2 regions of the Bacillus sp. NPDC077027 genome follow, and region 1 is predicted to be linked to the other one. Evidence: a T-box and tRNA genes for the amino acid it is inferred to sense, from the RefSeq annotation. Region 1 holds a T-box; the other holds one or more tRNA genes.
The links. The T-box of region 1 lies ahead of alaS (alanine--tRNA ligase). A T-box ahead of a tRNA ligase gene usually reads a tRNA of that ligase, here a tRNA-Ala.
Positions count from the first base shown of each region.

Region 2: it encodes a tRNA-Ala, which carries the amino acid that the T-box ahead of alaS (alanine--tRNA ligase) is inferred to sense. The anticodon was not compared.

Region 1 covers NZ_JBNNIO010000001.1:371,691-383,323, forward strand. Annotated here, with positions in the region: gene ACQKEZ_RS02040 (amino acid ABC transporter ATP-binding protein) at 1-38, opposite strand, end outside; gene ACQKEZ_RS02045 (AI-2E family transporter) at 248-1,309, shown strand; T-box leader at 1,357-1,565, shown strand; gene alaS (alanine--tRNA ligase) at 1,651-4,287, shown strand; gene ACQKEZ_RS02055 (IreB family regulatory phosphoprotein) at 4,377-4,643, shown strand; gene ruvX (Holliday junction resolvase RuvX) at 4,648-5,064, shown strand; gene ACQKEZ_RS02065 (DUF1292 domain-containing protein) at 5,081-5,365, shown strand; gene ACQKEZ_RS02070 (hypothetical protein) at 5,938-6,126, shown strand; gene ACQKEZ_RS02075 (hypothetical protein) at 6,342-6,506, shown strand; gene ACQKEZ_RS02080 (hypothetical protein) at 6,487-6,636, shown strand; gene mltG (endolytic transglycosylase MltG) at 6,728-7,813, shown strand; gene ACQKEZ_RS02090 (O-methyltransferase) at 8,066-8,728, shown strand; gene ACQKEZ_RS02095 (peptidase U32 family protein) at 8,728-9,657, shown strand; gene ACQKEZ_RS02100 (peptidase U32 family protein) at 9,678-10,949, shown strand; gene udk (uridine kinase) at 10,954-11,589, shown strand.
Region 2 covers NZ_JBNNIO010000002.1:1,565-10,458, reverse strand. Annotated here, with positions in the region: gene ACQKEZ_RS05565 (peptidoglycan recognition protein family protein) at 1-733, shown strand, start outside; gene ACQKEZ_RS05560 (biofilm-forming protein) at 840-1,316, shown strand; gene ACQKEZ_RS05555 (hypothetical protein) at 1,466-1,756, shown strand; tRNA gene ACQKEZ_RS05550 (tRNA-Ala) at 1,990-2,062, opposite strand; gene cudC (choline uptake/conversion transcriptional regulator CudC) at 2,170-2,727, opposite strand; gene betB (betaine-aldehyde dehydrogenase) at 2,937-4,406, shown strand; gene ACQKEZ_RS05535 (iron-containing alcohol dehydrogenase) at 4,431-5,639, shown strand; gene ACQKEZ_RS05530 (DinB family protein) at 5,680-6,159, opposite strand; gene ACQKEZ_RS05525 (hypothetical protein) at 6,339-6,881, shown strand; gene ACQKEZ_RS05520 (SPFH domain-containing protein) at 6,894-8,441, shown strand; gene ACQKEZ_RS05515 (N-acetyltransferase family protein) at 8,503-8,894, shown strand, end outside.

The sequences.
Region 1 (11,633 bases):
TGACCGAAATGCTTGTTCACTTGTTCGAATGTGATCATGAAGAACCTCCTTTGTGAAAATTTGGATAAAGTGAGTCAGAGTAACATGAGGGAAAATGAATATCATTCAACTTTTTAACAGCAACCAGTGATTTTTTAAGAGGACTGTATGTTTATATATGTATTCATTTTTAACAAAAATAGGACAAATTTTATTTAGATGGATATTTGAAGGTCAGGGATAAACAATAAGAAGAGGGGTGAAGAAGGTGAATAGGAAACCGATAGAATTCGTCATTTACGCAGCGGGTACATTGCTCGTGCTCGTATCCATTTATATATTGGTTCAACTTGATGAGTTGTGGATGCCACTTGTCATTTTGTTAAAAGCAGTGCTCATTCCACTTTCACTTGCTATTTTTATTTCATATTTGTTATATCCGATTGTCGAAAGGTTGCATAGCACTGGTCTCCCGCGAACAATAAGCCTCCTGCTTATTTATTTGCTTTTTTTTGGCGGTGTCGGTTTTGCAGTTTATAAAGGAGTTCCCGTTATGATTGTTCAGTTGAATGAATTGTCTGAACAAATTCCGATTTTAGCAGAGACGTATAACGGTGCGTTATCACATATTCACCGTCATACGAACCATTGGCCAGATGGTTTGCATCATCGCTTAGATCAGCTTATTTTGCAAACGGAGACGTACGCAGCAAACGGGGCAGAACGTATCATTGTCAGTTGTAAAGTATTATTCGACTATGTTCTGATCGCCGCTTTAATTCCATTTTTAGTGTTTTATATGGTAAAGGATATGAACACGATGAAAAGAGCAGCATGGTATTTAACACCGCCTAAGTTTCGGAAACGTGGATCTCTTTTTGTGAAGGCAATAGATGATTCACTTGGGGATTATATACGAGGACAACTGCTCGTTTGTTCTTTAATTGGTGGGGCGGCAACCATTGTCCTGTGGCTGTTCCATATCCCATATCCGCTTGTGTTAGGATTAATTATCGGCGCAACGAATGTGATCCCGTATTTTGGTCCAATCATTGGCGCGGTTCCTGCCTTGATGATTGCCTTCACCATTTCAACGAAATCTGTCATCATTGTGATTGTCACAGTAGCTGTTCTGCAATTTCTAGAAAGCAATGTGCTAAGTCCAATCATTGTTGGGAGAAGTCTGCATATGCATCCAGTCGTCATTATGCTTGCACTCTTAGCGGGAGGAGAGTTGTTTGGCTTAATTGGGATGATCTTAGCGGTTCCATTTGCTGCGATTTTACGTGTCATCCTTGTGCAAATTATTCATATGAGGGCAGAGCATTGATTGACATTAAGTGGCGAGTTGTCTATAATAATTTCGATTCATAAAATGAGAATTCATTGATGGACCCGAGTACGTTGAAAAGCTGATTGAGAGAGAGGCTTTATTTGCTGAAAGAAGCCTTATCAGAACTTTAACGGAAGCTAGTCCTGAGTGCAGATAAACACTGCCGCTCTTTTCCGGCGTTAACGGATTTTAAGGTGATAGACGATTGTTGTCTATAATCAGGGTGGTACCGCGAGAACATCTCGTCCCTGTGTAAGCATTTTTATGTTTGCATAGGGCGAGATGTTTTTTTTTGTATGTGTGTGAACAGTGTGGAATGAAAAAGGAGGAACTTTATAATGAAAACTTTAACATCTGCTCAAGTGCGTCAAATGTTTTTAGACTTTTTTAAGGAAAAAGGACATTCGGTTGAGCCAAGTGCACCACTTGTGCCACATGACGATCCTACGCTTCTATGGATTAACAGTGGGGTTGCAACTTTAAAAAAATACTTTGATGGACGTGTAGTACCTGAAAACCCCCGTATTAGTAATGCTCAAAAGTCAATTAGAACAAACGATATTGAGAATGTAGGGAAAACAGCTCGACATCATACATTCTTTGAAATGCTAGGAAACTTCTCAATTGGCGACTACTTTAAAGAAGAAGCCATTGATTGGGCTTGGGAGTTTTTAACGAGTGAGAAATGGATCGGATTTGATCCGAAGCTGTTATCGGTGACTGTACATCCAGAAGATGAGGAAGCATATGTCCTTTGGAAAGATAAAATCGGTGTACCAGAAGAACGAATCATTCGACTTGAGGGGAATTTCTGGGATATTGGTGAGGGGCCAAGTGGTCCGAATACAGAAATTTTCTATGACCGTGGAGAAGAGTATGGGAATGATGCAAACGATCCAGAACTATACCCTGGCGGAGAAAATGAACGCTATTTAGAGGTTTGGAATCTTGTGTTCTCAGAATTCAACCATAATCCAGATGGTTCATATACACCACTGCCAAAGAAAAATATTGATACGGGCATGGGGCTTGAACGCATGGTTTCTGTGATTCAAAATGTTCCAACGAACTTTGACACCGATTTATTCATGCCTATTATTCATGCGGTAGAAAACATCTCTGGTGAAAGCTATGGTGAAACAAAGGAGAAGGACACAGCCTTTAAAGTCATTGCTGATCATATTCGCACAGTTGCATTTGCTGTAAGTGATGGAGCACTTCCGTCGAATGAAGGCCGCGGTTACGTGCTAAGACGTTTGCTCCGCCGTGCAGTACGTTATGCAAAAACAATTCACATTAACCGTCCATTCATGTTTGACCTCGTCCCGGTTGTGGCTGAGATTATGAAGGATTTTTACCCAGATGTTCAGGCGAAGGAAGAATTCATTGCCAAAGTGATTAAAAATGAAGAAGAACGCTTCCATGAAACTTTAAACGAAGGTCTTGCCATCCTGTCTGAAATCATGAAAAAAGAAAAAGATAAAGGCAGCTCTCAAATTTCTGGAGCAGATGTGTTCAAGCTGTATGATACGTATGGTTTCCCTGTTGAATTAACGGAAGAGTACGCGCAGGATGAAGATATGACTGTTGATGAAGAGGGCTTCAAAGCGGAAATGGACAAACAACGTGATCGTGCAAGAAAAGCAAGACAAGACGTTGGCAGTATGCAAGTCCAAGGCGGTGCCTTAGGTGATATTAAAGTAGAAAGCACATTCGTTGGCTATGAAAACTTAATGGCAACTGCACAAGTGATTGAACTCTTGCAAGATGGAGAGATCGTCACTGAAGCACATGAAGGTGAAACGGTTCAAATTTTATTAAATGAAACACCGTTTTATGCTGAAAGCGGTGGTCAGGTAGCAGATAAAGGCTACTTACGAAGCAGTGAAGTGGTCATTGAAGTGAAGGATGTTCAAAAAGCACCGAACGGTCAACATGTTCATGAAGGGCTTGTGGTGAGCGGGACGATTCAAAAAGGTCTTGAAGTGACAGCAGAGGTTGAGGCGGCGCTTAGAAAAGGGATTGTCAAAAACCATACAGCAACCCATTTGCTTCATCAGGCATTAAAAGACGTATTAGGCAGTCATGTAGGTCAAGCTGGATCGCTTGTAAACGAGAATCGACTTCGCTTTGACTTCTCCCATTTCGGTCAAGTGACTAAAGAAGAATTAGCGCAAATAGAAAAAATCGTCAATGAAAAGATTTGGGAAGGTATCTCTGTCGCAATTGATTTAAAACCAATTGCTGAAGCGAAAGAGATGGGCGCTATGGCACTGTTTGGTGAGAAATATGGTGAAATTGTGCGTGTTGTTCAAGTGGGTAACTACAGCTTAGAGCTTTGCGGCGGCTGCCATGTGCAAAACACAGCGGAAATTGGTTTGTTCAAAATTGCATCAGAGTCAGGTATTGGTGCAGGGACACGTCGTATCGAGGCGGTTACAGGCAAGGGAGCTTATGAAGAATTAAATGCTCAGCTTGCAATATTAGAAACTGCCGCAGCTGAATTAAAAACAAATACAAAGGACGTACCAAAACGAATTGTCTCCTTGCAGGCTGATTTAAAAGAAGCACAAAGAGAAAATGAATCGCTTCTTGCCAAGCTAAGCCAGGCTGAAGCAGGCTCAATTTTAGAAAAAGTGCAAGACATTGGCGGTGTGAACGTTCTCACTGAGAAAGTAAATGCAAAGGATATGAACCATTTAAGAACCATGGTAGACGATCTAAAAGCAAAATTAGGCTCAGCTGTGATCGTTTTAGGTGCAGTACAAAACGGAAAAGTGAACATCTCAGCAGGTGTCACAAAAGATTTAATCGAAAAAGGACTTCACGCAGGTAAGCTTGTCAAACAGGCAGCTGAAATCTGCGGAGGTGGCGGAGGCGGCCGTCCTGATATGGCACAAGCAGGTGGCAAACAGCCAGAAAAATTACAAGAAGCACTCGCAACTGTCGAAGAATCTGTCAAATCCGTTTTATAATCAGGCAATGTAGTGTAGAATAAGGTATTAGATAAGCGATTAGATAAATGCTTGCTATTTAGAATTTTGGAAAAGAGGTGCAACACGCAGTGAGTTCATTTGATAAGACAATGAAATTTAACTTTTCTGATGATTCAGCTGAAACCAATATCAATGAGGTGCTTATCACGGTCCATGACGCACTTCAAGAAAAAGGATATAACCCGATCAATCAAATTGTCGGATACTTGCTGTCAGGCGACCCTGCTTATATTCCAAGACATCAGGATGCACGCAACCTAATTCGTAAAATTGAACGAGACGAATTAATTGAGGAATTGGTTAAATCGTACTTAGAGACACATAAAGAGGCGTAAAAACATGAGAATTGTAGGCTTAGATTTAGGCACGAAAACGCTTGGTGTTGCCATCAGTGATGAAATGGGATGGACGGCACAAGGCATTGAAACAATAAAGATTGATGAAGCAGGCGGAGATTTTGGACTAGCCCGCCTGTCTGATATCATTTCTGAGTATGGGGCTGACAAGATTGTGCTTGGCTTTCCAAAAAACATGAATGGTACGGTTGGCCCAAGAGGCGAAGCCAGTCAAACATTTGCGAAAGTATTAGAAAACACGTACAATGTTCCTGTTGTGCTTTGGGACGAGCGACTGTCTACAATGGCAGCAGAAAAGCTGCTTATCTCTGCTGATGTCAGCAGACAGAAACGCAAAAAAGTCATTGATAAAATGGCTGCTGTCATGATCCTGCAAGGATATTTAGACAGCTTAAATTAAAATGAGGTGAAACAAAATGGAACACGGAGAAAAACAAATTACAATCGTTGATGATAATGGCAATGAACAGCTTTGCGAAGTATTATTTACTTTTGAGAGCGACCATTTTAACAAATCATATGTCCTTTATTATCCAATCGCAGAACAAGACAATGAGGAAATTGAAATTCATGCATCAAGCTTCACACCAAATGAAGATGGTGATGACGGCGAGTTACAGCCAATTGAAACAGATGCAGAATGGGACATGATTGAAGAAACATTAAATACGTTCTTAGAACAAGAAGAGGACGAAGAGTAGAAATAAAAGACCTGTGGAACAGACGAAAGCTTGTCTGCATTCACAGGTCTTTTTTTGATGATGGAAGCTCTGAGGTGACGATCAGCTTTTGATTTTTCCCTGAACGTCTTGAAAGTTAAGCAAATAAAGACCATGATCGAATGACAAAGAAAAGAAAGATTTTTCTTCAATGTACTGATCTTTTTGATTGAGCCATTCACTTCTTTGAAAATAGCGTAAACACCTTCTCCGAATACCTCTGCTTCAACAAAAATGCGTTGCTTGAAAAATTTTCTGCCGCATAGGTAAAACAGACGCTGAACGAGAACGACATCACAGTTTTATATACAGTGCCAACGATGACAGAAGCACTTCTTTCTAATAGTGCGTGATATGATCAATCATGCACAATCATATCATCAGGAGCAGATTGGTCAAAGGCATTGGGATTGTATTCAATCCCCCATTTCTCAATTTGTTACTTAACTCCTGAATATGGCACTAACTATAGAAAGTTACGACTGATTATTTTACAATTTCATGGTAACATAAATCTTCTTACTATTGTAATTAAAAGTATAATGGGGGTTTTTATGATAAAAAGAGAAGTTTTTCAAATAGTTTTATTAACGGTTTTTTTAGGTGTTTTTCTTTATCAAGGTGTACAAAGAGATTTTCCTGTTCAATATTTGGTTACCTTAGTTGTGTGCTATGTTGCTGTAATAGTTTATAGAATTATAAAAGTAGTGAGGTATAAAAAGGAGCAAAGTACTGTTGAGTAGTTTGAAAAAATATGAACTTTAATCATTCTAGCTATTTTTTGGATTGCGGTATCTGCAATCCTTTTTCTATTTTCATTCCTTCGTTGTATTTGCTATTTCGGAAACAGAAGAAGCAGGCAATTGTGATGACTTCTTCTTTAACACGCTTGATGGAAATCGAGGCAAGCCAATATTTCAGCCAAATGGTGGTACGGTGACAGTGACCAATAGCTGCAGTGAGGAAACTGCTTCAACAACATCACTTAACAACTGATGATATTGCTCGATTTGAAATCAATGAAGCATTTGCGGTGAAAGTGGCACTCTTTGTAAGGGAACTGGGTATTTCATATGATCGTGTGAATGTTCGCGGTGGGCGCTTTGTCTGGCCATCCGTATAGCGCTTCAGGTGCTGCACTTGTTATTCGATTATATGATGAAGCGAAAAATATAACAAAAGGCAACTATGTCATTGCGACGATTGGTAGTGGTGGTGGCATCGGTTTAGCTACTCTGTTTCAGGTGACTTAATCTGAGAAAGATGAAAATATGTATTTGCCAAGTAATTGCCGAATCTAGTCGAATCATGTACTATAAAGGCTAGATGTGAGGAGGGCGATGCATGTTTTCAGAGCAAAAAAACCAACCATTCTATAAAAGAAAAGCAGGAATTGTGATTTTATCTGCCATCGCTGTGATCATCATTGCAGCATTATCTGGCTTTTTATATGTAAAGTCAGCACTTGGGCCAGTTGATCAAAAGAGTAAACAAACGGTCAACATCCATATTCCAAACGGTTCTTCAGTGCCACGAATCGCAAGTATTTTAAAAGAGAATGGATTAATTAAAAATGATCAGCTGTTTACTTACTATGCCAAATACAAAAAAGCATCCGGATTCAAAGCAGGCTATTTTCATTTAAAAAAAACGATGGATGCAGACAAACTCATTCAAAAATTAACCGCTGGTGGAACTGATTATGCATTTCAGCTTGTGATTCCAGAAGGGAAGCAACTGTCAGACATTGCAACCATCATTGCTAATCAGACAACCTACACAGCAAAAGAAGTGACGGCGAAACTAGATGAAAAAGCCTTCATAGAAAAACTAAAGAAAAAATACCCAAAGACAGTGACATCTGGTATTGAGAAACAAACAGTCAAGCATCCACTAGAAGGCTACTTGTTTCCAGCGACCTATCCGTTCTATGATGAGAACGAGCCTTTGGAAAGCATCATTGAGACGATGGTGAAACAAACGGATCACTATGTGAAAACTTACGAAAAACAGATGAAAAAGAAAAAAATGTCTGTACATGCCGTATTAACAATGGCTTCTTTGATTGAGATGGAAGCCACTGAAAAAACAGACCGTGCGAAAATCTCTAGTGTGTTTTATAACAGGATAGAAAAGAAGATGCCACTTCAAACAGATCCAACGGTTCTTTATGCCCTTGGTGAGCATAAATCACGTGTATTGTACAAAGATTTAGAGGTCGATTCACCATACAATACGTATCGCAATAAAGGACTGCCACCAGGTCCGATTGCAAACGCAGGTGAATCCTCTTGGAAAGCCGCATTAAACCCGGAGAAAACAAATTACATTTATTTTCTTGCAAAGAAAAACGGTGAGGTCGTCTTTACAAAAACACTGAAAGAACATAACAAGGCGAAAGCGAAATACATCACAGGTAACGGTAAATAACGAAACGACGAGAAAAGACTGTAGACAATCATCCCGTTTGCCTACAGTTTTTTCATTTCATCAACAACAGCTCATACACATAAAAATTGGCACAAAATGTGGAAACACCCTCCTTTTATTGGTTCGCATTTGCAACGGGGGTGTGGTAAAATATATCGGGTTGTTTTACTTAAATGAACGAAAGATTGACAAAAAGAGAGCTGCAAAAGGCAGGACTCTTCTTTTTCAAGTCATGAAGGAGTTAGACGAAAGATGACAATCGAAGACGATCAAATAAATGACTATATTGAAAATTTAATACACCCTGGCCCTGATGAGATTGTGAAATTAGAGGCGTATGCTAAGCTTCATCATATTCCAATTATGGAGAAAGTCAGCATCGAGCTTTTGCTTCAGCTACTCTCGATGAAAAATCCGAAAAAAATCCTTGAAGTCGGCACAGCTATTGGCTACTCTGCCATCAGAATGGCAAATGCCTTGCCAGATGCTGATATTTATACAATCGAACGAAATGCGAAACGCTACGAAGAAGCAACGCATAACATTGAACAATTCCATTTAAAAGAAAGAATCCATGTCTTTTTTGGTGATGCAATTGAATCGGCAGGAACTGTTCAAACGATGGCACCATACGATGTCATTTTTATTGATGCAGCAAAAGGACAATATAAACGATTCTTTGAATTGTTTGAGCCTATGCTTGCGGATGATGGAATCATCATCACGGATAATGTCTTATTTAAAGGCTTGGTTGCAAGGAATTATGAAGAAGAAATAGAAGACAAACGTAAACGACAGCTGATCGGAAAAATTGACAGCTACAATCAATGGCTCATGTCAAATCCGAATTATCAAACGTGTATCATTCCAGTTGGTGATGGGATGGCCATCAGTACTAAAAGAGGTGATCAATAATGAAAAAACCAGAATTGCTTGTCACACCGAGAGAGGTGTCAGATATTTTACCTTTGATTAAGGCGGGAGCTGATGCATTCTTAATAGGCGAACAAACATACGGTATTCGTCTTGCAGGTGAGTTTTCAAAAGAGGCTATCACAGAGGCCGTTCAAGTAGCGCATGCACATGATAAAAAGGTATATGTCGCAATGAACGCTATTTTTCATCATGACCGTGTTGAATTACTGGGAGACTATTTAAGATTTTTAGATGAACTTAAGGTCGACGGTGTTGTATTTGGTGATCCTGCTGTGATCATTGCGGCAAAGGAAACAGGTGTGAACCTGAACCTCCATTGGAGCACAGAAACAACTGGAACGAACTATTTCACGTGTAACTATTGGGGAAGAAAAGGCGCAACACGTGCAGTCCTAGCAAAAGAACTGAACATGGATAGTATCATTGATATGAAGGAACATGCGGAAGTTGAAATTGAAATTCAAGTCCACGGTATGACCTGCATGTTCCAATCTAAACGTACCCTAATTGGCAACTACTATGAATACCAAGGGAAACAACTGGATGTAGAAGGAAAAAACATGGAAGAAGGCTTATTCCTTCATGACAAAGAACGTCAGAATAAATATCCCATCTTTGAAGACATCAATGGTACTCACATTATGAGTCCAAACGATGTATGTATGATTGATGAATTAGAAGAGTTTGTGGATGCAGGCATAGATTCATTTAAAATTGACGGAATTTTAAAGTCACTTTCATATATGACAGAGGTCACATCACTTTATCGAAAAGCAATTGATCTTTTAATGACAGATAAAGAAGCTTACGACAATCAAAAAGAGGAATGGGTTCAAAGAATTGAAGAAATCCAGCCAGTCAATCGATCAATTGACACGGGATTCTTCTTTAAAGAAACCGTCTATTAAACGAAAGGAGGCAAATGGATATGACACTTTTAAAAGATGGTATTTCTGAAATGATCAATGGAAAACGTGTCATTACAAAAAAACCAGAGCTACTTGCACCTGCGGGAAATCTGGAAAAGCTAAAAATCGCTGTTCATTATGGTGCGGACGCTGTGTTCATTGGAGGGAAAGAATTCGGACTCCGTTCAAATGCAGATAACTTCTCAATTGAAGAAATGGCAGAAGGTGTTGCCTTTGCAAAGCAATACGGAGCACGCATTTATGTCACAACGAATATCTTTGCGCACAATGAAAATATGGATGGCCTTGAAGAATATTTACAGGCAATTGAAGGTGCAGGCGTAGCAGGTATTATCGTAGCTGATCCTCTCATCATTGAAACATGCAAACGAGTGGCACCGAAATTAGAAGTACATTTGAGCACACAGCAATCCCTTTCTAACTGGAAGGCTGTTCAATTTTGGAAAGAAGAGGGCCTTGAACGTGTTGTACTCGCACGTGAAACAAGCGCACTTGAGATCAAAGAAATGAAAGAGAAGGTTGATATTGAAATTGAAACCTTCATTCATGGTGCCATGTGTATTGCCTACTCTGGACGCTGTGTATTGAGTAACCATATGACGGCAAGAGACTCTAACAGGGGCGGGTGCTGCCAATCATGCCGCTGGGATTATGATTTATATAAACTAGAAGGCTCGAATGAAGCGCCTCTTTTTGGTAAAGAGGATGCGCCATTTGCCATGAGTCCAAAAGACTTAAAGCTTGTTGAATCCATCCCACAAATGATTGAAATGGGTATTGATAGTTTGAAAATTGAAGGTCGTATGAAATCCATTCATTACGTCGCAACAGTCGTCAGTGTCTACCGTAAAGTCATTGATACTTATTGTGCAGATCCAGAAAACTTTGTCATTCAAAAGGAATGGCTCGATGAACTAGATAAATGTGCAAACCGCGATACAGCACCGGCATTTTTTGAAGGTGTACCTGGCACTGAAGAGCAAATGTTTGGCGTTCACGGCAAAAAGACGACATTTGATTTTGTCGGACTCGTACTTCATTACGATGAAAAGGAACAAGTCGTTACCTTGCAGCAGCGTAACTTCTTTAAAGCTGGTGATGAAGTTGAATTTTTCGGACCTGAAATTGACAACTTTACATGCAAAATCGAAAAAATCTGGGATGAAAAGGGACATGAACTAGATGCAGCCCGCCATCCTCTTCAAATTGTCAAATTTAAATTAGATCAAAAAGTATACCAAAGCAACATGATGAGAAGGGGGAAATACTAGGATTATGGGGAGAAAACCAGTGGTTATTGGAATAGCAGGTGGCTCAGGCTCTGGAAAAACGAGCGTCACCAATTCCATTTATGAAAAATTTAAAGGACATTCCATCCTCATGCTCCAGCAGGATTTATATTATAAAAATCAAAGTCATATGCCATTTGAAGAGCGACTATTGACCAACTATGACCATCCGCTTGCTTTTGATAATGACTTGATGATTGAGCATTTAGAACAACTATTAAGGTATGAACCGATTGAAAAGCCGATCTATGATTTCAAGTTGTATACCCGTTCAGAAGATACAGTCAAAGTAGAGCCAAAAGATGTCATTATCGTAGAAGGAATATTTGCCCTTGAAGATGAACGCTTAAGAGGTCTAATGGACATCAAACTTTATGTGGACACAGATGCTGATCTTCGCATCATTAGACGCATATTACGTGATATGAAGGAAAGAGGCCGCTCCATCGATTCAGTGATTGAGCAGTACGTTTCCGTTGTCAGACCCATGCATAACCAGTTTATTGAACCGACCAAACGTTATGCGGACATTATTATCCCAGAAGGCGGACAAAATCATGTGGCAATCGACCTCATGGTGACAAAGATTCAGACGATTCTTCAAAATCAGTTGATAGAATAGGGCTTGGGGCAAGTGGGCAAATGTGAATTTATTGGTTTGCCCGC
Region 2 (8,894 bases), on a different contig from region 1:
TATTACTGTACACAACACAGCGAATACAAAAAAAGGTGCCGATGCGGCCAATCATGCTCATTTCATAAAACGATCCAGCACAGGTGTCAGTTGGCATTTTACTGTGGATGATAAAGTCATCTATCAGCACCTCCCCCTAAACGAGAACGGCTGGCATGCAGGGGATGGACGAGGAACTGGGAATATGAAATCGATCGGTATTGAAATTTGTGAAAATGAGGATGGCAACTTTGAAAAGGCGGTTGAGAATGCTCAATGGCTCATCCGACAACTGATGAGCACACAAGGAATCACCCTGGCAAATGTTGTACCTCATAAACGCTGGAGTGGCAAGCATTGTCCACGAAAATTGCTTGACGGGTGGGATCGCTTTAAAGCGGGGATTGCTGTTGCTCATACAAATAAGAAAACAAAAACGATGAGCACGACTATACCTATGACAGCAATTTCACAAAAGAAACAATCGCTTCCGAACCAACTGAATCTCCCATCAGGCATTTTAAAAATAACAAAGCCATTAAGCAAAGGCGAAGGAGTCAAAGCACTACAACAGGCATTGGCTTCCATCCATTTCTATCCCGACAAAGGAGCCAAAAACAATGGAATTGACGGCTATTATGGACCAAAGACCGCAAATGCTGTTCGGCGATTTCAAATGATGCATGGGTTAGCGGCAGATGGAATTTATGGACCAAAAACAAAAGAGAAGTTAATGAAGATACTGAAAAGATAGACAAATAAAGATGTAAAAGATAAAACTCCTCCCTCTTTCGAAGAAAAAATAACCATTTTTGGATATATCTAGTGTATAATAATGAAAAGGACTGGAGGGATTTTAAATGAAAAGATTATTTGCTATGTTGGCACTTTCTTTTATTGTTGTATTTGGTTTAAACATTGAGAAGGTTTCAGCAAAGGTCATTTACCAAGAAGAAAATGTTGATTTCACAATGACTGAACAAGAAAAAATACTTTGGATTAAAGGGGGACAAAAAAATCCTGATTTTTATAAATCTACATTTGGCTATAGATTTTCTATTCTAAATGCAGAAGGTTGTACTCTAAAGATCACATTGTTTAGAACATCCTTATCAGGAACAGATTTTCCGTCATCTATAAAAGAATATACAGGCAATCAATATGATCTAAGCGCTACTGATCGAATCGAATCAAGTGGAATGTACATTTACAGACCGCACGGCATTGAAATTACAAAAGATGAAGGCTGTGGGGATGTTGAAATAAAAGGAGTATTTGGTTATCAGATTCAAGAGCCTGACTATTTGAATAAATCGTATCAACATGCTACAAAATAAGATTGCTTGATTGCTAAGACAAATGGTAAATGAGAAGCCCTATCCCTAATTTGGATAGGGTTTTTACATGTTTCTCTATAAGTTGAGAGCTCTTGTTATGTGACTGTTGTACGCTGTAATCAAAAATATACAAAAAAAGGAGAGAGGGTATGACTGATCAAATATTAAGTATTAAGGACTACTCATTTTCTATTAGTTTGGGTATTGATCCGATTACATGGGAAAGGATTGATAAGGAGGCGTCTGGTTATTTTACGGCACAGCTTGTAAAGAAAAATATTGCTCAAGTAGGATCAAGAAAATTTGACTTCTCAAATGAAATCAAAATAGGGTTTGATGCATTTGGGGAGGAAACTGAGAGACAAATCAATGAACATCTATTGGCTGTTTACAGGTTGGTAGCAGCAGGTGCTAAGGAATATGGGTTAGAAGAGTTCTAATGAACCTATGCTAGGCTTGTTCAAAAAAAACTTAAGTATGTGACTTACTTCTTGAAGAATGAGAAAACCTCTCTGCAAAAGAGAGGTTTCAGATTGTTGATAAAGGTCTAAAATGATTTTTATTTTAGCCCTTTGTCTTCTTTAAGGACAATTTAAATTAAATGACCCTAATATGGACCCATTACAAGAAAATAAAATAAGAAAAACCCTTACATCAGTAAGGATTTCAAATATGGAGAATAGGGGGATCGAACCCCTGACCTCATCGCTGCCAGCGATGCGCTCTCCCAGCTGAGCTAATTCCCCGAGTATTACGACAACACTTATTATAGTCAATCCTTCTCTAAAATTCAAGCTGAAAAGTACAATTTTTCGGTTATTGTTACATGACAAATAATGTTTATTATAAGACACTATCGATCTTTGTCGTGAATGGAAATGTACTTAAAAATTTCTCCAGAGTGAACGGCGTTTGCCAGTCTTTTTAACCAATCATAATAGGCTTTGGAACTTTCGAGTTGTTCGATAAGTCGCATCGCCTCTTCTTTTAACGTTTTTTCTACCTTTGTATCGTGTGTGATGTCAAGAAGTCGTTTTTGTGCTTCTTCAATGGCAGCTAGGTTGACTTCGACTTCCCGATCCCATTTTTGTGGAAAGAAATTTGTGAAAAATTTAAAAAAGTCCTTTTCAGCGACAAAGCTATGTTTTCTTCTTCCACGATGAAACGTTTTCTTTACGATATTCATATCTTGCAGTTTTTTAACACCTGTGCTCATGCTAGGCTTACTCATTTGCAATTCTTCTCGCATTTCATCAAGTGTCATTTCCTCATTTAAATACATAGTTCCATATAAAATACCTGCACTTCGTGTGATCCCGTATAAATCCATCGTTTCAGCGATGGAATCGATGACTAGATCTTTAGCAGCTAAAATGCTTTCCTCTGCTTCCTGTACTTCTTGTTTCTTCATCATGTCCCTGCTTTCTATTTAATTCATTAAATTCGTTCAAAAAATTCTTTATGGACTATATCTTATCGAAAGAATGCGAAATGTCAAAGCAAAATAAGCAAATAGGACTTTGACATAAAAAAATAGTCATGTTAAGTTAATTATGTTCAAAACGTTAAATTTTTATTTAACAAACTTATCGAATGAGGAATTCAGAGGAGGTTCATTACATGAGTCAGACACTTTTTATAAATGGACAATGGGTTGGCGCTAAAAGTGGCGAGACACGAGACATTATCAATCCTTTTAATCAAGAAGTGATAGCCACTGTAAGTGAAGGGTCTAGAAATGATGCACAGTTAGCGATTAAAGCTGCCAGAAAAGCATTTGATCAAGGTGAGTGGGCCAGCCTTCCTGGACTTGAAAGAGGCAATTTTGTATTAAAAATTGCTGAACTGATAAGACGTGATTTAGATGAACTTGCAAAGTTAGAATCACTTGATACGGGTAAAACATTGGAAGAAAGTAAAGCTGATATGAGTGATATTGCGAATGTTTTTCAATATTATGCCGGACTTGCTGATAAAGATGGCGGTGAAGTCATTGCGTCACCTATTCAAAACTCAAAAAGTGAAATCATTCGTGAACCAGTTGGAGTGTGTGGTCAGATTACGCCGTGGAATTATCCGCTTCTTCAAGCAAGCTGGAAAATTGCACCCGCTCTTGCGGCAGGAAATACGATTATATTGAAGCCAAGTGAAATTACACCATTGACGACGATCAAAGTATTTCAATTAATCGAAGAGGCAGGTGTTCCAGCAGGTGTGGCCAATCTCGTACTTGGATCTGGCACAATTGTAGGGGATGAGCTTGCCGTAAGTGATCAAGTGGATTTGATTTCATTTACTGGTGGGATTGAAACAGGTAAAAAGATCATGCAAGGCGCTAGCGTGAATGTGAAAAAAATCGCACTTGAGCTTGGTGGGAAAAATCCGAATATTGTGTTTAAAGATGCTGACTTAGATGTTGCAGTTGATCAGGCGATGAATGCTGTATTTTTCCATGCGGGCCAAGTATGCTCAGCAGGTTCTCGACTTTTAGTAGAAGAAGCCATTCATGATGAATTTTTAGAAGAGTTGGTTAAGCGAACTAAAAAAATTAAGCTCGGCAATGGCTTTGATGAAACGACGCAAAGTGGGCCACTCATCTCAGCTGCACATCGTAAAAAAGTAGAGAAGTATGTAGAGATTGGAATCGAAGAAGGCGCAAACCTAGAAACAGGTGGGAAACGTCCGAAAGCAAAAGAACTACAAAATGGTTTTTTCTATTTACCTACTATTTTCTCCGGCTGTACTGCTGACATGCGAATTGTACAAGAGGAAGTATTCGGACCAGTGTTAACTGTGGAGTCGTTCAGTTCTGAAGAAGAGGCTGTCAGATTAGCAAACGACACGATATATGGGTTAGCGGGTGCAGTTTGGTCTAAGGACATTGAAAAAGCAGAGCGGGTTGCAAGCAAATTAAGACTTGGTACAGTGTGGATCAATGATTTCCATCCATACTTTGCGCAGGCACCATGGGGGGGCTATAAGCAATCAGGTCTTGGGCGTGAGCTGGGACGAACTGGTCTTGAAGAATATACAGAAATTAAACATTTATACCGTAATACAAAGCCAGAAGCAGTGCACTGGTTTAAATAAAATACATACATGGAGGAGATTTTTATGACGTTAAATATGAAAATTGAAAGCATGCAAAAGTTTCATACATTTGAGATTCCAACTGTGATTAAACATGGGATTGGTGCAGTGAAACATGTTGGGGAAGAAGTGAAAGCATATGGTGTCACGAAAGTACTTCTTGTTACGGACTCAGGCATTTATCAAGCAGGTGTCGTTAATCCAGTCATCGAGTCATTGAAGGGAGCTGGAATTGCCGTTGTGCTCTTTCATAAAGTTGAGCCGAATCCACCAGTGCGCCTAGTGAACGAAGGTTCTGCTCTATATAAAAAAGAAGGCTGTGATGGATTGGTCGCTGTTGGCGGTGGGAGTTCAATGGATACTGCAAAAGCCATTGGAGTTGAAGTAACACATGAAGGAACAGTGCTTGATTATGAAGCAGCAGAAGGGAAAAAACCGCTAGAAAACAGAATCCCACCATTAACAACCATTCCAACGACTGCTGGTACAGGTTCAGAAGTGACGCAATGGGCAGTGATTACAGATGAAGAAAGAGAATTTAAGTTTAATACAGGTGGACCGTTAATTGCAGCGCATTTAACAGTGATTGACCCTGAGCTTCATGTATCAATGCCGCCTCATGTCACAGCGATGACAGGAATCGACGCACTTGCACATGCAATTGAATGCTACACGATGAAATTCGCTCAGCCTATTACCGATGCTGTCGCATTAATGGCCATCGAATATGCAGCACATTATATTCGTCGTGCATTTGCCGATGGAGAAGATCTTGAAGCAAGATATGGTATGGCTCAAGCAGCTATGCTCGCTGGTCTTTCTTATGGAAGTGAATCTGCAGGAGCGGCGCATGCTATGAGTCAAACACTAGGAGGCATTATTCCTGTTGCACATGGTCAATGTGTTGCTGCAATGATGGGACCAGTCATGGAATATAACTGGAAAGGTTACCCTGAAAAATTCGCACGCATCGCTAAAGCATTTGGTATTGATACAAGCGGTATGACAACAGAAGAAGCGGCAAAAGCAGCTGTTCACTGGATGTATGAACTTGTAGAAGATTTAGAAGTTCCTTCATTAGAAGAACAAGGTGTTTCAAAAGACATGATTGATCGTTTAGCAAAAGAAGCAATGAAAGATCCTCAAACAGTCGGAAACCCGAGAGATTTAAATGAGAAAGCATATAAATGGATTTACGAACGTTGTTTTAACCTCACGCCTAAAACTGTATAAAAAAAGAAACTCCCTATCTTGCTGACAGGGAGTTTCTTTTTTATAGTTGATCTTTTATTTCTTTGATTTGATGAATATGTCTTTTTTCATGTGCGCCAATGAAATCGAGATATTGCTTGACTGAAAGCTCTTCAAATACAGGATGAGGAACCACGCGATTGTAATCCTCTTCAGTAAACGTAGACACAATTTGATTCAATTGCTCACGGGCTGTATCTAACTCATCCTTTAGTTGAGTGGATGTGACATGCTTTCGATCCGGTTCAACGATACTAGGAGCTGATGCTTTTCTAGAACGATCCTCTGCTGATTCTACAGGCTTTTCTTGATAGTCTTTAATCGGAGCCGTCTTGACTTGTGACGCAAGGTGTTTCGCTGAGATCAAGTCCATTTTTTTTAGATGATCTGCGACTTCTTGAATGCTCCATTTTTCATCAGATATTTTTTGATTTAACATATGTTCATTTAACCCTTTAAGCTCTTGCCACAACTCTTGTCTTGCTTCATGTAATAAACTCATTTCAATCACCTCATTTTTACATTTTAACACAATGATTCTCTGTAAGCATTCTTTAGATTGTTTGGAAGTTCCTTTAGAAAATGCAATAAAAATGAAACTTTTACAATAGTGGTTCGTATTACCTGATAGAAGGAATACAATGGAGGTGGATATTATATTTTTCGCTTTATGAAGAAAGGATGAGGAATGTGGAATTATTTGGCCTTTCGCTACAGACATTATATTTATACATATTGATTATTTCAGGTATCCTGACACTCATCTTTGTTTTTTTCGGTGATGTGTTAGATGGATTGTTTGAAGCGGTTCCTCTTCCGTTTCTTCAACCAACACTAATACTCGCGTTCTTTACCTTTTTTTCAGCTGGAGGATTTATCATCGAAAAAACAGGAATTATTGGTAGTTTACTAGGTGCAACTTTATCTGCTGTCATCGCGGTGATCCTTGTAACTTGTTTGAATATATTTGTTTTGATACCGCTTTCGTCCGCTGAGGAATCGCTTTCTTATACAGAAGCTGATTTAAAAGGAAGAACGGGAGAAGTGATTGTATCCGTTCCAAAAGATGGATTTGGTGAAGTCCTCTTGACTAGTAACAGTGGGAAAATTTCCAAACCAGCGAAGAGCTTTGATCAAGAAGAGATTCCTTATGGAACCAGTGTACTTGTCGTAGAAGTGAAAAAAGGAGTTTTATCTGTTACACCAAATGAAGAACTTATATAGGAGGGGTTTTTTATGCCAGGAACAACGATTTTAATTGTGATTGGAATTGCACTTGTTATACTTATTGCACTCATTGGCGTATTTGTTTCAAAGTACCGTACAGCAGGACCGGATGAAGCATTGATTGTAACAGGAAGCTATCTTGGAAGTAAAAATGTGCATGTGGATGAAGGTGGTAATAAAATTAAGATTGTCAGAGGTGGAGGAACATTTGTATTGCCTGTTTTTCAACAAGCAGAGCCTCTTAGTCTCTTATCAAGCAAGCTAGATGTATCAACTCCAGAGGTGTATACAGAGCAAGGAGTTCCAGTAATGGCGGATGGGACTGCAATTATTAAAATTGGCGGTTCTATAGAAGAAATTGCAACAGCAGCAGAGCAATTTCTAGGAAAATCAAAAGAAGATCGTGAAAACGAAGCAAGAGAAGTGTTAGAAGGTCATCTTCGTTCCATTTTAGGGTCTATGACAGTGGAAGAAATATATAAAAATAGAGAAAAGTTCTCACAAGAAGTACAGCGTGTTGCATCTCAGGATTTAGCTAAGATGGGGCTTTTGATTGTATCCTTTACAATTAAAGATGTTCGTGACAAAAACGGTTATCTTGAATCCCTTGGTAAGCCAAGAATCGCTCAAGTGAAACGTGATGCAGATATCGCAACTGCAGAAGCAGATAAAGAAACACGTATCAAACGTGCTGAAGCAGATAAAGATGCGAAAAAGTCAGAACTTGAGCGTGCAACAGAAATTGCTGAAGCTGAAAAAATCAATCAACTAAAAAGGGCCGAATTCAGACGTGATCAGGATACAGCCAAAGCAAGCGCTGACCAAGCATATGATCTTGAAACAGCACGTAATCGTCAACAGGTAACTGAGCAAGAAATGCAAGTCAAAATCATTGAACGTCAAAAACAAATAGAACTGGAAGAAAAAGAAATTCAGCGTCGTGAACGCCAGTATGATTCTGAAGTGAAAAAGAAAGCCGATGCAGACCGTTATGCCGTCGAGCAATCTGCAGAAGCAGAGAAAGCAAAACGTTTTGCAGAAGCCGATGCGAAAAAATATAGCATTGAAGCGATGGCGAAAGCGGAAGCTGAAAAAGTAAGAATTGATGGTTTAGCAAAAGCAGAAGCGGATCGAGCAAAAGGGGAAACTGAGGCAGAAGTTATTAGGCTCAAAGGTCTTGCAGAGGCGGAAGCAAAAGAAAAAATTGCAGAAGCCTTCGAACAATATGGTCAGGCTGCCATTCTCGATATGATTGTCAAAATGCTTCCTGAATATGCGAAGCAAGTTTCTGCACCACTTTCTAACATTGATAAGATCACTGTTGTTGACACAGGTGGAAATGGAGAAGGCAGTGGAGCTAATAAAGTCACGAGCTATGCGACAAACTTGATGTCTAGCTTGCAGGAAAGCTTAAAAGCTTCATCTGGTATTGATGTCAAAGAAATCATTGAGAATTTCTCTGGCAAAGGTAACGTGAAACAAAGCATTCAAGAATTAACGAATGAAATCAAACAGCCGAGAAAAGAAACAGCTGTTGAACGTAAAATAGAAGAATAAATGAATAGGCGCCTTCTAAGGAAGGTGTCTATTTTTGAATATAAGCAAAGGAGTGAGTCATGTGAACATTAGACAAGCACAGCCATCAGATATTCAAAAAATAGCAGAGGTTCATGTGGAAAGCTGGAAATCTACTTACCGTGGTATCATTTCACAAGCTTATTTAGATGACCTCACCGTCGATGAACAAATTGAAAAATGGGAGGAGCGATCTCTTTACGGAACATTTGTAGCTGAAGATGAAGAAGGAGTATTTGGGTTTGCATCATTTGGAAAACAACGTGATCAACAATTTGCTCACTATGATGCTGAACTATACGCTATTTATTTAATAGAAGGAAAACAAAAGACTGGTGCAGGAACAGCACTCATAGCTACAGGCATAGATTATTTAATTGAAGAAGGATTTTCTCATATGCTATTGTGGGTTTTTGACCGAAATTCAGCAGTGCA